Regions from separate parts of the Streptomyces sp. NPDC047982 genome, predicted to be linked through region 3. Evidence: riboswitches for the same ligand, from Rfam matches in the RefSeq annotation. Region 3 holds a riboswitch; each other region holds the start of a gene.
The links. Region 3 has a riboswitch for cobalamin ahead of ACGF2V_RS24220 (ABC transporter substrate-binding protein). Riboswitches for the same ligand answer to the same signal wherever they lie in the genome.
Positions count from the first base shown of each region.

Region 1: another riboswitch for cobalamin. It lies ahead of ACGF2V_RS05815 (cobalamin biosynthesis protein); the one in region 3 lies ahead of ACGF2V_RS24220 (ABC transporter substrate-binding protein).
Region 2: another riboswitch for cobalamin. It lies ahead of ACGF2V_RS24025 (prenyltransferase/squalene oxidase repeat-containing protein); the one in region 3 lies ahead of ACGF2V_RS24220 (ABC transporter substrate-binding protein).
Region 4: another riboswitch for cobalamin. It lies ahead of ACGF2V_RS26710 (ribonucleoside-diphosphate reductase subunit alpha); the one in region 3 lies ahead of ACGF2V_RS24220 (ABC transporter substrate-binding protein).

Region 1 covers NZ_JBIDBS010000004.1:54,860-58,261, reverse strand. The annotation lists gene ACGF2V_RS05820 (cobyric acid synthase) at 1-636, opposite strand, end outside; gene ACGF2V_RS05815 (cobalamin biosynthesis protein) at 633-1,712, opposite strand; cobalamin riboswitch at 1,857-1,989, opposite strand; gene ACGF2V_RS05810 (hypothetical protein) at 2,206-2,436, opposite strand; gene ACGF2V_RS05805 (inorganic phosphate transporter) at 2,535-3,402, opposite strand, start outside.
Region 2 covers NZ_JBIDBS010000020.1:137,778-141,179, reverse strand. The annotation lists gene ACGF2V_RS24030 (SCO2322 family protein) at 1-238, opposite strand, end outside; gene ACGF2V_RS24025 (prenyltransferase/squalene oxidase repeat-containing protein) at 295-1,578, opposite strand; cobalamin riboswitch at 1,693-1,820, opposite strand; gene ACGF2V_RS24020 (MBL fold metallo-hydrolase) at 2,126-3,166, opposite strand.
Region 3 covers NZ_JBIDBS010000021.1:30,329-33,730, forward strand. The annotation lists gene ACGF2V_RS24215 (alpha/beta hydrolase-fold protein) at 366-1,508, opposite strand; cobalamin riboswitch at 1,722-1,904, shown strand; gene ACGF2V_RS24220 (ABC transporter substrate-binding protein) at 1,934-2,974, shown strand; gene ACGF2V_RS24225 (iron ABC transporter permease) at 3,013-3,402, shown strand, end outside.
Region 4 covers NZ_JBIDBS010000025.1:66,908-70,309, reverse strand. The annotation lists gene mctP (monocarboxylate uptake permease MctP) at 1-1,166, shown strand, start outside; cobalamin riboswitch at 1,450-1,595, shown strand; gene ACGF2V_RS26710 (ribonucleoside-diphosphate reductase subunit alpha) at 1,737-3,402, shown strand, end outside.

The sequences.
Region 1 (3,402 bases), on a different contig from region 3:
CATGTCCAGGCCGGGCTCCAGCAGCGACACGTCGCCGCGGAACTTGTTCACGAGATAGCCCGCGACCAGCGCCTGGTCCTCGGCGCAGAGCAGCGCCGTCGTGCCGAAGAACGACGCGAAGACGCCGCCGCGATCGATGTCCCCGACCACCACCACCGGGAAGCGTGCCGCCCGGGCGATGCCCATGTTCACGATGTCCGTGTGCCGCAGATTGATCTCGGCCGGGCTGCCCGCGCCCTCGCAGATCACCGCGTCGTACGTGCTCCGCAGCCGCTCCAGGCAGTCCACGACCGTGCCGAGCAGGGCCTCCTGCCTGCCGCCGTGGTAGCCGCGGGCGCTCATCTCGCCCACCGGCCTGCCCATCAGGACGACCTGGCTGGAGCGGTCCCCGCCGGGCTTGAGCAGCACCGGGTTCATCAGCGCGGACGGCTCCACCCGGGCGGCCGCGGCCTGCATGGCCTGGGCGCGACCGATCTCGGCGCCCTCCCGGGTGACGTAGGAGTTCAGCGACATGTTCTGCGCCTTGAAGGGCGCCACTTTCACGCCCCGGCGCGCGAGCCAGCGGCAGATGCCCGCCGTGACGACGCTCTTGCCCGCGTCCGAGGTGGTCCCGGCGACCAGGAGTCCGCCGCTCATGTCCGTCTCCGTCCTGCGATCAGGCGTTCCGCGACCGTGAGGGGCGCGGTTCGTGCGGTCCGTGCGCCGCTCATGCCCGCGAGCCGCGCCCCCGCGATCCCTCGCCGTCCCGTGCCCCGTACGTCCGCGAGCCGTCGCGCGGCGAGGCCCGCGCCCAGCCGTGCGGCCACGCACGCGCCGAGGGCCAGCACGCCCACCCGGCGCGACAGCCGCACCGCGCGCTCGATGTCCGCGGTCTCCACCGCCCGCCCGGTGGCCCCGTTCAGCACGGGGCGGTGCTCGACCCGGCCTCCGTACGCCAGCGTCCCGCCCAGCCGCACACCCAGCGCGCCCGCGAACGACGCCTCCACCGGGCCCGCGTTGGGGCTCGGGTGCTTCGCCGCGTCGGCCCGCCAGGCCCGTACCGCCTCGCGCGGCCGTCCGCCCGCGACCACGGCGAGCAGGGCGGTCAGCCGGGCGCCGGGCCAGCCGGCGAGGTCGTCGAGTCGGGCCGAGGCCCAGCCGTAGCGCCGGTGACGGGGCGACGTGTGGCCGACCATCGCGTCCAGGGTGTTGACCGCGCGGAAGCCGACGAGGCCGGGAACACCGGCCAGCGCCCCCCACACGAGGGCGCCGACCACGGCGTCCGAGGTGTTCTCGGCGACGGACTCCACCACGGCGCGGGCGATCTGCGGCCCGTCGAGGGAGTGAGGGTCGCGCCCGCACAGATGCGGCAGGCGTTCCCGGGCCACCTCGACGTCCCCGGCGGCCAGGGCACCGCCGATGGCCCGCGCCTCCCGCCCCAGCGAGGTGCCGCCGACCACGGACCAGGTGGCGGCCGCGGTCAGCGCGACGGAGGCGGCGGGGTGACGGCGTACAGCACGGGCGAGCAGCGCCGCACCGCCCACGGCGCCGCCGGCGCAGACGAGGGTGTGCAGCGCGCCCCACCCGCGGTGGTCGCGCCACAGACGGCGCTCGACGCCCGCCGCGGCCCGCCCGAAGGCGGCGACCGGGTGCCTCCTGCGGGGGTCACCGAGCAGCAGATCGCCGATCAGGCCGACTGTGGCGCCGTACGCGAATACGCGATCGGCACGCATGGCTCAGCCGGCCGTCGCGCCTCGGAGGACCTTCGTACGGGCGGCTCTCGGCGAGAGCGGCACAGGAATGGACGCACGGCTGCCAGGCATGGAGATATGTCCTCACTCAGGGTCCGCGCCCTGGTTCGACGTGACCGGCGACGAGAGTCTCCTGGCTCCCGGATCCGCGATTCCCCCGGCCTTCCAGCCCGCTCGCGCGTGCCGTGACTTCCCGGTGTGGGGGACCGCTCCCCGGTGACAGTGGCGGGACCGCGCCGGATTCGCACCGGCTTCCTCTGCTGTCGCCGTAAATGGCTCCGGCAGTCCACCACGCTCCGCGAACGCCCGTCAACTAGCCGTTGACCTGCGGCGGCGCAGTGTGTTGAGGCCCACATCCGGGCGGGGGCACCACGACGGGCCGGACGCGCGAGGCGTGTCCGGCCCGTCGGAGAGCGAAGAACAGCGAGGAAAGAAGAGGTGAAGAGGTGAAGAGGGGTGGGCGGAGAGGCGGGGCTCAGGCGACGATCAGATAGATCCCGTACGCGACCGCCGCCGCGCACAGCGCGAAGCAGGCGTACGCGCCCGCGCGTGCCAGCACCCGTGATCCGCCGGAGCCGCCCTGAGCCGCCGGTTCCGGCTGCTTGGCGAGGCCGACGATGCCCAGGGTGAAGACGCCCACCAGCGCGACGGTGACGACGAGCGACACACCGAAGACGGAGCCGAGGGCTGCCCAGTCGATATTCATGCTGATTCCTTAGACGGTCTGCGGACGGTCCGCGTGATCGGCCTGGTGCCGTGACCAGTAAACGTTGCCGGGAGGGGCAAACGTTGCCGGGAGGGGCACTAGACGGCGGCGGGACGCGCCGGGTCCTGGGCGGGGGGCGCCGGCGTGGTCGGGATGATGGTCACGAGGTCCTGCGCCCCGGCGGTGGCCGCGACGGTGGGCGGCGGGCTGACGGCGGCGATGGCCGTGGTGACCACGCCCGCGGGCTCGACGGCGCTCTCGGAGGGCGCGACGTCGTCGTGACCGACCGGCTTGCGGCGCGACACCAGCCAGATCGCGGCGGAGCCCACGACCAGCAGCGCCGCGACGACGACGACGCCCCAGGTGCCCTGCTGGGTCAGGAGCTCGGCGCCCGCGCCGACCAGACCCGCGGCGGGCAGGGTCAGACCCCACGCGACGAACATCCGGGTGGCGGTGGACCAGCGGACCACGCCGCCCTGGCGGCCGAGGCCCGCGCCCATCACGGCGCCGGAGCAGGACTGGGTGGTGGACAGGGAGAAGCCGAGGTGCGAGGAGGCGAGGATGACCGTGGCCGCGCTGGTCTGGGCGGCGAAGCCCTGCGGCGGCCTGAGGTCGGTGAGGCCGCTGCCCATGGTGCGGATGATGCGCCAGCCGCCCAGGTAGGTGCCGAGCGCGATGGCCATACCGGCGGAGACGATGACCCAGACCGGCGGGTTGGCGCCGGGGTTCAGCACACCGCCGGTGACCAGGGCCAGGGTGATGATGCCCATGGTCTTCTGCGCGTCGTTGGTGCCGTGGGCGAGGGAGACCAGTCCGGCCGAGGCGATCTGACCGGCGCGGTAGCCCTTGGCGGTGGCCTTCTCCTGGGCCTCGTCACGGATCTTGCCCCCGATCCGGTACGTGAGCCGCGTGGCCAGCAGGGCGGCCACACCGGCGACGATCGGGGCGGCGACCGCGGGGATCAGC
Region 2 (3,402 bases), on a different contig from region 3:
TCTCGGCCGGGGTGTCCGCGCAGATCTTCGCGAAGCCGGGCGCGTGGCGCGGCCGGGCCGCGTCCTGGGAGTCCTCGCTCACCGAAAACCGGAAGCCCTGCACGGAACCGTCGTCCGGCCGGACCAGGGCGGGGCCCTGGGTGGCGTACGTCCAGCTCTCGCCGGAGCCCTCCCAGAACGACCAGTACCGGTAGCCGGCCGCCTGGGCCTCTCCCGCGCCCAGCACGGCCAGCAGCATGGCCGTCACCACCGTGCCCAGGACCGTCAGCACCGCGGCGGCACCTCCCGTCCGCCTCACAGCTGCTGGTTCTTCCGGCGGCCGCTGATCAGGAAGCCGACGCCCGCACCGACGACGAGGCCGATGCCGACGAACCACCACACGCCGCCGATCACGTCGTCGCCGCTGTGGACCCGGTCCTTCTCCGTGGCCTCGTACCCGGTGTCGGCGGACGGATCGGGGGTCGTGATCGCCGCGGGCTTGGGACCGGTCGCGTTCAGCTTGTCGACCAGGTTCACGCCGCCGAAGTCCCGGGCGTCGTTCCCGGTCGCGTGCGCGGCCAGGATCAGCTGCGCGTAGGCGGCGGGGCCGTTCTGCTCGGCCCAGGCACCGGAGTTCTTCTTCAGCCAGGCCACGGCCTTGGCCGCCTTGTCCTGGTGGCCCGAGGCGGACAGCGCGACGACCGCGTCCGCGGTGTTGCCTATGTCGGGCTGCGGGCCGGAGTCCTCGGCGCCCGGCATCGGGGCCAGGTCGAGGTGGCCCTTCGCGGCGAGGGCACCGGCGAGGAAGTGGGCGCCGTTCTGGGCGGCCTGCTCGGGGGTGAGGGCGGAACCGGAGGCCGCGGGGCGGCAGTTCGTCCCCTTGGCGGCGGCGTTGTCGCCGGTGGCCAGGCCCTTGCCCATGCTGCCCAGCACGGCGGCGGCGGTGGCGTCCGCGTTGGCCACGAGCTTCCCCGCCTTGTCCGGCTGGTACGCGAACGCGCCGCCGTCCTTCTCACCGCACGGGATCGAGAGCGCGAGCAGCGGATCGTACGGGGACTTGCCCTTGGGCGTGACGATGTCCGCGAGCCGCTGGCCCTGCCGGGCGAGGGCGCCGATCACGAGGGAGGTGGAGTTGGCGTCGCTGGGCGCGCCGGCCACGTATCCCCAGCCGCCGTCCTCGTTCTGCACGGACTTCAGCCAGCGGACCGAGTCGTTCACGGTCTCCCCGTGTCCTCCGACCTCGGCGAGGGCCTGCACGGCGATCGCCGTGGCGTTGGTGTCCAGCACCGTCTTCTCGTCGCACGGCTTCGAGACGTCGGGCCGGTACGCGGCGTAGGCGCCGTTGGCGCACTGCTGGCCGATCAGCCAGTCCACGGACTTCGCGGCGGGCGTCACGCCTTCGACCCGCTGCGCGAGGAAGGCCAGCGACTGCCGCCAGACACCGTCGTAAGTGGGGTCCTTCGTGCCGTACAGCCCGGCGGGCAGGGCGACGGACGGCGTGGGCGACGGGGACGGCGCCGCGACCGCGACCGGGGCGGCCGCGCAAAGCACGGCGGCCGTGGTCGCGGCGAGCGTTGCCGCGCTGCGGCGTACGGTCATGGCGGGCGGGGCCTCTCCTGTGCGGGAAACCGAACCGGGCACAGGCACGCTCACGCACCAGGCTCCGACTCCGTATACCTCGACGGTGCCGACCACCGGGGTTCCGGTGGTCCGAGCCGGTCACAACCGCGTCCAGGGCATTCCGACTCACCGCCCACGGGACGGCTCACGGCTGCGTGGTCAGTGCCGGATTCGCACCGGCTTCCCCCTGTACGGGCATGATGACGACCCATTCACTCTACCGGGCGTACCGGAAGGGCCCCGGGGCGGGCGTTCCGGTCGGACGCGGGGTGCCCACGCGCGCTCGTACGGCGACGAGGACGAGGCGGTGCGCCATCGCGACGCAGGCCACCGTGAGGTGCATCACCGCGCGACGTACGCCACCGTGAGGTGCATCACCGCGCGACGTACGCCACCGTGACGTGCATCACCGCGACGCGGGCCGCCGCGACGCCCGCTGCCCCCACGCGACTCGTACGACGGTCGACGCCGCCCCCGCCGCCCACACGCGGCTCGTACGTACCACGGTGAACGCCACTCGCACCGCTCATACCGCGATGTACGTCACGGGATCGCTTCCCGCCACGGCTTCCGCGCGGCCCAGCTTCACCAGCCGCCGCAGATGCGCCTCGGCCTCCGAGACCGCGATGTTGCGCGAGCCGTGCGGAATCCGGTCCCACGGCCGGTTCCACTCCATGCGCTCGGCCAGCTCCCACGGGGTCAGCGGGGTGGACAGCAGCCCGAGGAGCCCAGCCAGCCGCTCCTCGTGGTGGTCGAGGAGCTCCCGTACGCGTCCGGCCGCGTCCGCGAACGCGTACTGGTGGGCGGGCAGCACCTCCGCCACCCCGAGCCGGCCCACGCGCTCCAGGGAACCGAGGTAGTCGCCGAGGGGATCGGTGACCGTGTCTGCGTCCGGGTCCTCGTAGAGCCCGATGTGCGGGCTGATCCCCGGCAGCAGATGGTCCCCGGAGAACAGCCGTCCCCGGCCGGGCAGACCGGTCGGGTGGTTCTCCTCCAGATGCAGGCAGACATGACCGGGGGTGTGGCCGGGCGTCCAGACCGCCCGCAGCCGCCGCCCCGCCAGGTCCAACAGCTCACCGGGCACGATCTCCCGGTCCGGCAGCGCGGCCCGCTCCCCGGGCAGGGTCCGCATACGCCCTCGGTCGGCCGCCGCGGCCCGCAACGGCGCGAGGTGCGCCTCGGGCGCACCGACCGCGGTGAGCTTGGCGACGAGGTAGTTCAGCCAGGTGCCGGGTTCCGCCTCCCGAGTGCGGCGCACGATCTCCGTGTCCGCCGCGTGCATGGCGATCCACGCACCGGACGCCTCGCGCACCTGGCCGGAGAGGCCGTGGTGATCGGGGTGGTGGTGGGTGATGACGATGCCGTGGATGTCGGCGACGGCTACGCCGACGGCGGTCAGCCCGGCGGTGAGCGTGTCCCACGCCTCCGGATCGTCCCACCCGGTGTCGATCAGGACCGGTCCGCGGTCGGTGTCGAGGACGTGAACGAGGGTGTGGCCGAGCGGGTTGTCCGGGATGGGCACCTCGATGCTGTGCACGCCCCCGCCGTGATCGGTCACCTGCGTCATGGGCTCCCCTTTTCCCCACTGCCCGGTCAGCTCACCGGACGTACGGCCGTGCGGCGCGGCACGGTGCGGTGTGCGCTGCGCGCCGCCACCTGACCACCCGACCACTTTAACGAGAACTTGTTCCAGTGGTAGCCCTGGTCGACCATCTCCCGGGCGTAGTTGACGCACACTCCCGAGGTCGGGGTCGGCTACGTTCTGGCCGTGCCGAAGTCCCAGCACATTCACGCGATGGGCCG
Region 3 (3,402 bases):
GGCCGCATCGGGCATCGCCGCGCGGGACGGACGTCCCGGCCTCCGACATCCGTGGTCCGCCCCCTGCCGAGGCGCCGGACCCCGGCGCCCGCCCCCGCCCCAGGCTTCCGACGCCCGGTTTCCGCCCGTGCGCCGGGAGCGTCGACGGCGCCCCGGGCCGATGCCCCGGACCGTCGTCACGATCGCCCGGCCGGGCGCCCCGACGACTCCATTCGGCCGACGCCCGACCGGCATGCCGTCGGACGGACGGCCCCGAGGGCCCGACCGTCCGGCGCGCACCGCGTCGGTACCTTCCGTGCCGTCGCCCCCGTCGGTCCTCGCCCCGCCTCTGCCCGTCCGGCCCGTCCCCGCCGCTTCCCGGCTCCTCAGACGCCCTTCGCCGGCGCCACCCGCCCCGCCGGCGGCGACAGTTCGGCCGTCAGCCAGCGGAAGACCTGCGGCACCTGGCGTTTCCACAGCCCGATGGTGTGCGGGCCGGTCACCCGGGCCACCACCACCCGTGTCGGGGGCATCGCCGCGCGTCGCAGCGCGACGCCGTCACGGTAGCCGTCGTCGCGTCCGCCCGAGAGATAGAGCGAGACGCGCGGAGGCGTGCTCGCGTGGCGCAGGATCCACAGCGGGTTGTTGGTGCGCCGCAGTTCGGGGGCGCGGGCCGTGAGGGAGACCCGTTCGGCGGCCGGGTCGTTGTAGCCGGAGAGGCCCACGGCCGCCCGGTACCGTTCCGGATGGGCGAGTGCCATCTTCACGGCGCAGTGTGCCCCGGCCGAGTAACCGGCCACCGCCCACCCCTCCGCGCCGCCCCGCGCGCGAAAGGTGTCGATCACCATCTGCCGGACGTCCACGCTGAGCCACGATTCGGCGTCCACGACGCCCGGCACATTGGCACATCCGGTGTCCTGACCGGCCAGCAGGTTGGTGCGCGGTTCCACGAGGATGAACGGGGCGATCTCACCGCTTCGCATCCGGGCCTCCAGCTGCGACTGCACCCGAAGGCTGCTGAACCACGCCTTCGCCGAACCGGGGAAGCCGCCGAGGAGTTCGACCACGGGGAACTTCTGGTGTCGGAAGGCCGGTTGGTCGTACTGAGGCGGCAGCCATACATACACCTCGCCGTACACCCCCGACACCCGGCCGCGCACATGGGTGACGCGGACGTTGTGCCCCATCCGGGCGTCGCGGGCCGGTCTGAAGTCCTGGACGACCTTCGGTTCGTTGGCCCGGTCCTTGTGACTCCCGAGTCCGTCGCGTCCGAGGTCCGGGGCGGCGACGACGTGGTGTCCGGTGCCGAGCAGGTCGGCCCAGCTGTCGTACAGGCCGTTGGTGTTGTTGACCACCACGAAGACGCTCAGCACGGCCGCCCCCTGTGCGAGGACGACCATCGCCAGGCGGCTCGCGCCGCGCACCACGGCGGGGCCCCGCACCCGTCCCCACAACAGCAGGGGAAGCAGCACGCTGACCAGGGCCAGCGTGATCGTGGCCAGGAAAACGGGTGTCCCCGTCAGGCTCATCACGCCAGTGAGGATGTCGCACACAGGAAGATGGTTTACCCTTTTCCGCCTTTTTACGTCGAACGCGAGACTTGGGGAACCGCGTGTTGACGACGGTCGCACCCGGCCTCCCGGACCACGTGGTCCGGTCGCGTCGGCGAGTGGCCGAAAGACGCGTTCCGGTCCCTGGGCGTGCGATCACTCACATGGGCCCCCTCTGTGCGCCGACCTCGGACGAACGTAATATCGGCAGGTCATCGCCGCGACGGGAGACAGGAAGCCGGTGCGAATCCGGCACGGTCCCGCCACTGTGACCGGGGAGTGCAACCCTTCGACATGCCACTGCGCGCGGCGCGGGAAGGCGGGGGGAACGTCGATCCGGGAGTCAGGAAACTGGCCTGTCGCGGGCCCGTTTTGAGGAGCGCGGACTCCCCAGGAGGCTCTACGTGTACTTCGGCACATCCCGCCGCCCCTGCTCTCACCCTGCCCGGACCCGGCGCACCCTGCGTGCCGTCGCCGGGGTCGTGGCCCTGGCCACCGCCCTGCTGACGGCCGGCTGCGGCGCCGACGACTCCCCCAGGAAACCGAAGGCCGGTGCGTCGCGGGTCAGCGGTTTCCCGGTCGCCGTCGACAACTGCGGGGTGAGAACGACCTACGACGAACCGCCCTCGCGCGTGGTGACGATCCATCAGCACCCGGCCGAACTGCTGCTCGCCCTGGGCCTCGGCGACCGCATGGTCGGTACCGCCTTCCCCGACTCGGCCGTCCTGCCCGAGCTGAGGAAGGACTTCGCGGCCGTACCCGAGCTGGCGAAGAGGGAACCGTCCTTCGAGACGGTCCTGGACGCGGAGCCGGACTTCGTCTACGGCGGCTACGGCAGCGCGTTCGCCGAGAACGAGGGCCGTTCGCGCAAGGCGTTCGCCGAAGCGGGCATCGACACCTACCTCAACCGCGAGTACTGCGGCAAGAAGCGGGTGACGATGCGGGACACCTACGACGAGATCCGCACACTCGGCCGCATTTTCGGCGTCCCGGACCGTGCCTCCGCTCTGGTGGCCGATCTGAGGGCACGCGTCGACAGGGCCGTCGCGGCCGTCGGGAGCGGGCCCGACGTGCCCGTCTTCGTCTACGACAGCGGCGACAAGACCGCCCTGACCGCGGGCGGCAAGGGCCTGGGCAACGACCTGATCGGGCTGGCGGGTGGCCGCAACGTCTTCGCGGACCTCGACGACGTCTTCGGGGACGTCTCCTGGGAGCAGGTCGTGGCCCGCAGGCCGGAGGTCGTGGTGATCTACGACTACGCGGGGTCCGGAAGCGTCGAGCAGAAGAAGGAGTTCCTGCTCTCGCAGCCCGCTCTCGCCGATGTTCCCGCCATCAGGAACCAGCGGTTCGTGGTCCTGCCGCTGACCGCGACCCTCGTCGGCATCCGGTCCGCCTACGCGGTCGACGGCCTGGCACGCGGTCTGCATCCCGAGAGGTTCCGGTGACGCGGACGCCCGTGAAGGCCGGCCCGGCCGACGCGGCGGTGGACGGGCCGGTCGCGCGGAGCACACGCCGCGCGGGCCGCTCGGGACGTGTTCCCCTCCCCCTGGTGCTGACCGTCCTCGCGCTGCTGCTGGTGGTCTCCGCCACCGCCGGCCTGGCCATCGGCTCGGTGCACGTGCCGCCCGGCCAGGTGTGGGGCATCGTCACGCACGCGCTGGGCGCCGACTGGCGGGAGCCGTCCTGGACCCGCGCCCGGGAGACCATCGTCCTGGACGTGCGGGCGCCGCGTGTGCTGCTCGGCGCCGTGACCGGGGCCGGGCTGGCGGTGGTGGGCACGGCGATGCAGGCCCTGATCCGCAATCCGCTGGCCGAGCCGTACCTGCTGGGCGTGTCCTCCGGCGCGTCACTGGGCGCGGTCTCGGTGATCGTG
Region 4 (3,402 bases), on a different contig from region 3:
GCGGCGAGAACACGCACTGGTTCGTCAAGGACCTGCCGCTGCTGCTCGCGTTCGCGGTGCTCGCCGCGTACACCTACTCGTCCGGCCTGCGGGCCCCCGCGCTGATCGCGTTCGTCAAGGACGGCCTGATCTACCTGGTCATCGTGGTGGCGATCATCTACATCCCGATCAAGCTGGGCGGATTCCACGACATCTTCGCCGCCGCCGAGGAGAAGTTCGCCGGCCCGCCCGGCGGGAAGCCGACCGGCGCCCTGGCGCCCGGCGAGGCGGGCCAATGGGCTTACGCCACCCTGGCGTTGGGCTCGGCTCTGGCCCTCTTCATGTATCCGCACTCGATCACGGCGACGCTCTCCAGCCGCAGCCGCGACGTGATCCGGCGCAACACCACGATCCTGCCGATCTATTCACTGATGCTGGGCATGCTGGCGCTCCTCGGCTTCATGGCGATCGCCGCCGGGATCGAGGTGGAGAACGGGCAGTTGGCCATTCCGCAGCTGTTCGAGAACATGTTCCCCGACTGGTTCGCGGGCGTCGCGTTCGCCGCCATCGGCATCGGCGCGCTGGTGCCCGCCGCGATCATGTCGATCGCCGCGGCGAACCTCTTCACCCGCAACATCTACAAGGACTTCCTGAAGCCGGACGCGACCCCCGAGGAGGAGACCAGGGTCTCCAAGCTGGTGTCGCTGCTGGTGAAGGTCGGGGCACTGGCCTTCGTCCTCACCATGGACAAGACGGTCGCGATCAACTTCCAGCTTCTGGGCGGGATCTGGATCCTCCAGACCATGCCGGCCCTGGTCGGCGGCCTGTTCACCCGTTGGTTCCACCGCTGGGCGCTGCTCGTGGGCTGGGCGGTCGGCATGGTGTACGGGACGGTCGCCGCGTACGAGGTCGCCGGCCCGACCCAGGCGCACTTCGGCGGATCGTCCACGAAGATCCCCGGCATCGGCGAGATCGGTTACATCGGTCTGACGGCGTTCGTGCTGAACGTGGTGGTGACGGTGGTGCTGACGTTCGTCCTGAACGCCGCGAAGGCACCCGCCGGCGTCGACGAGACCTCCCCGGCCGACTACACGGCGGACGCGGGCGACCCGGGTGTCCGGGTGGAGCTGCCGCCGGCCGTGCCCGAGTCCCCGAGTTCGGCGGCGACGCAGGGTGGCGGCCGCTAGGACGTGTTTTCGAAAGTCCCGTCCGGCCCGCGACGCCTGGCACGGCGCCTCGCCACGTTGTCAGGATCGTCCACGTACGCCGCGGGCCCCGCCCTTCGGGCGGACGACGCCACTTTCGAAACACGCCCTGGAACGACCGCTCGGACGGCCCGGGACAGCCCGCCGCACCCCCTTCCCGAGGGGCGCGGCGGGGCACGTCCGCCTTCTTCCCACGAGGGCCGCAGGACGCGCCCTACGGCCTCGACGTGAGTCGGCCGACACAACATCTGGGGGCTGCCTCACCGAGCGGCCCCCACATGTATGCTCGTGCTCGCTGTCGCCGCAGGGGAATCCGGCGCGAATCCGGAACTGTCCCGCAACGGTGTGCTCGGTGCGCTTTTGCGCATGCCCGAGCAAGTCCGAGGACCTGCCGACAGCGCATCCGGTTCGACCGACCCGGATGCCAGACGTCCGGGCCTCGCGGATGGGCCGGTGGACGCCGTACGCAGTGCTGCCCCCTGTCCGGGCCCGGTGCTGCCCGGCCACCCCCGCTCCCCCGCCGGCCCCGAGCCGAGCGAGGGAGAGCACCGCGTGACCATCGCGCCAGCCGATCCGGCCCCGGTCGCCGTGTCCGAAGCGACCGTGTCCGAGGCGGCCGAGTCCGGGGGAGCCGCACACGACGGCCCCGGTACCGCACACGACGAGCCGGGAACCGCGCTGCTGCGGACCCTGACCGCGCTCACCGCCGACCTGCCCGACACCGACCCCGGCCGGGTGGCCGCCGCCGCGCTGCGCGGGCGCAGCGCCCGAGCCGACGAGGCCGAGCTGCACTCGCTGGCCACCGAGGCCGCCGCGGGGCTGATCTCCGAGGACCCCGCCTACTCCCGGCTCGCCGCCCGGCTGCTGACCCGTGCCGTCGCGGACGAGGCGGCGGGGCAGGGCGCGGTCTCCTTCTCCGCGTCCGTCGCCGTCGGCCACCGCGAGGGCCTGATCGCGGACCGCACCGCCGCGTTCGTCCAGGCGCACGCCGCCACCCTGGACGCCCTGGTCGAACGCTCCCTCGCCGACGGCGCCGACGACCGGTTCGGCTACTTCGGGCTGCGGACCCTGCACAGCCGCTACCTGCTGCGCCACCCGCACACCCGCCAGGTCATCGAGACCCCGCAGCACTTCATGCTGCGGGTCGCGTCCGGGCTCGCCGAGGACGACTCCCCGCGTGCCGTGGACGAGGTCGCGGCGCTGTACGGGCTGATGAGCCGGCTCGACTACCTTCCCTCCTCCCCCACGCTGTTCAACTCCGGTACCCGGCACCCGCAGATGTCGTCCTGCTACCTGCTGGACTCCCCGCTCGACGAACTCGACTCGATCTACGACCGCTACCACCAGGTGGCGCGCCTCTCGAAGCACGCGGGCGGCATCGGCCTGCCGTACTCCCGCATCCGGGCCCGCGGTTCGCTGATCCGGGGCACCAACGGGCACTCCAACGGGATCGTGCCGTTCCTGAAGACGCTCGACGCCTCCGTGGCCGCGGTCAACCAGGGCGGGCGCCGCAAGGGTGCCGCCGCCGTCTATCTGGAGACCTGGCACGCGGACATCGAGGAGTTCCTGGAGCTGCGCGACAACACCGGTGAGGACGCCCGCCGTACGCACAACCTGAACCTGGCGCACTGGATCCCGGACGAGTTCATGCGCCGGGTCGACGCGGACGGCGAGTGGTCGCTGTTCTCCCCCTCGGACGTGCCCGGGCTGGTCGACCTGTGGGGCGACGAGTTCGACGCCGCGTACCGGGCCGCCGAGGCGCAGGGGCTGGCCCGCAAGACCCTGCCGGCCCGTGAGCTGTACGGCCGGATGATGCGCACCCTCGCGCAGACCGGCCAGGGCTGGATGACGTTCAAGGACGCCGCCAACCGGACCGCGAACCAGACCGCCGAGCCGGGCCGCGTCGTCCACTCCTCGAACCTGTGCACCGAGATTCTCGAGGTCACCGACGACGGTGAGACGGCCGTCTGCAACCTGGGCTCGGTCAACCTCGGCGCGTTCGTCTCGGGCGGGGACATCGACTGGGAGCGGCTGGACGCCACCGTCCGCACCGCCGTGACCTTCCTGGACCGGGTCGTCGACATCAACTTCTACCCGACCGGGCAGGCCGCCCGCTCCAACGCCAAGTGGCGCCCGGTGGGCCTGGGCGCCATGGGCCTCCAGGACGTCTTCTTCCAGTTGCGGCTGCCGTTCGACTCCGCCGAGGCCCGCGCGCTCT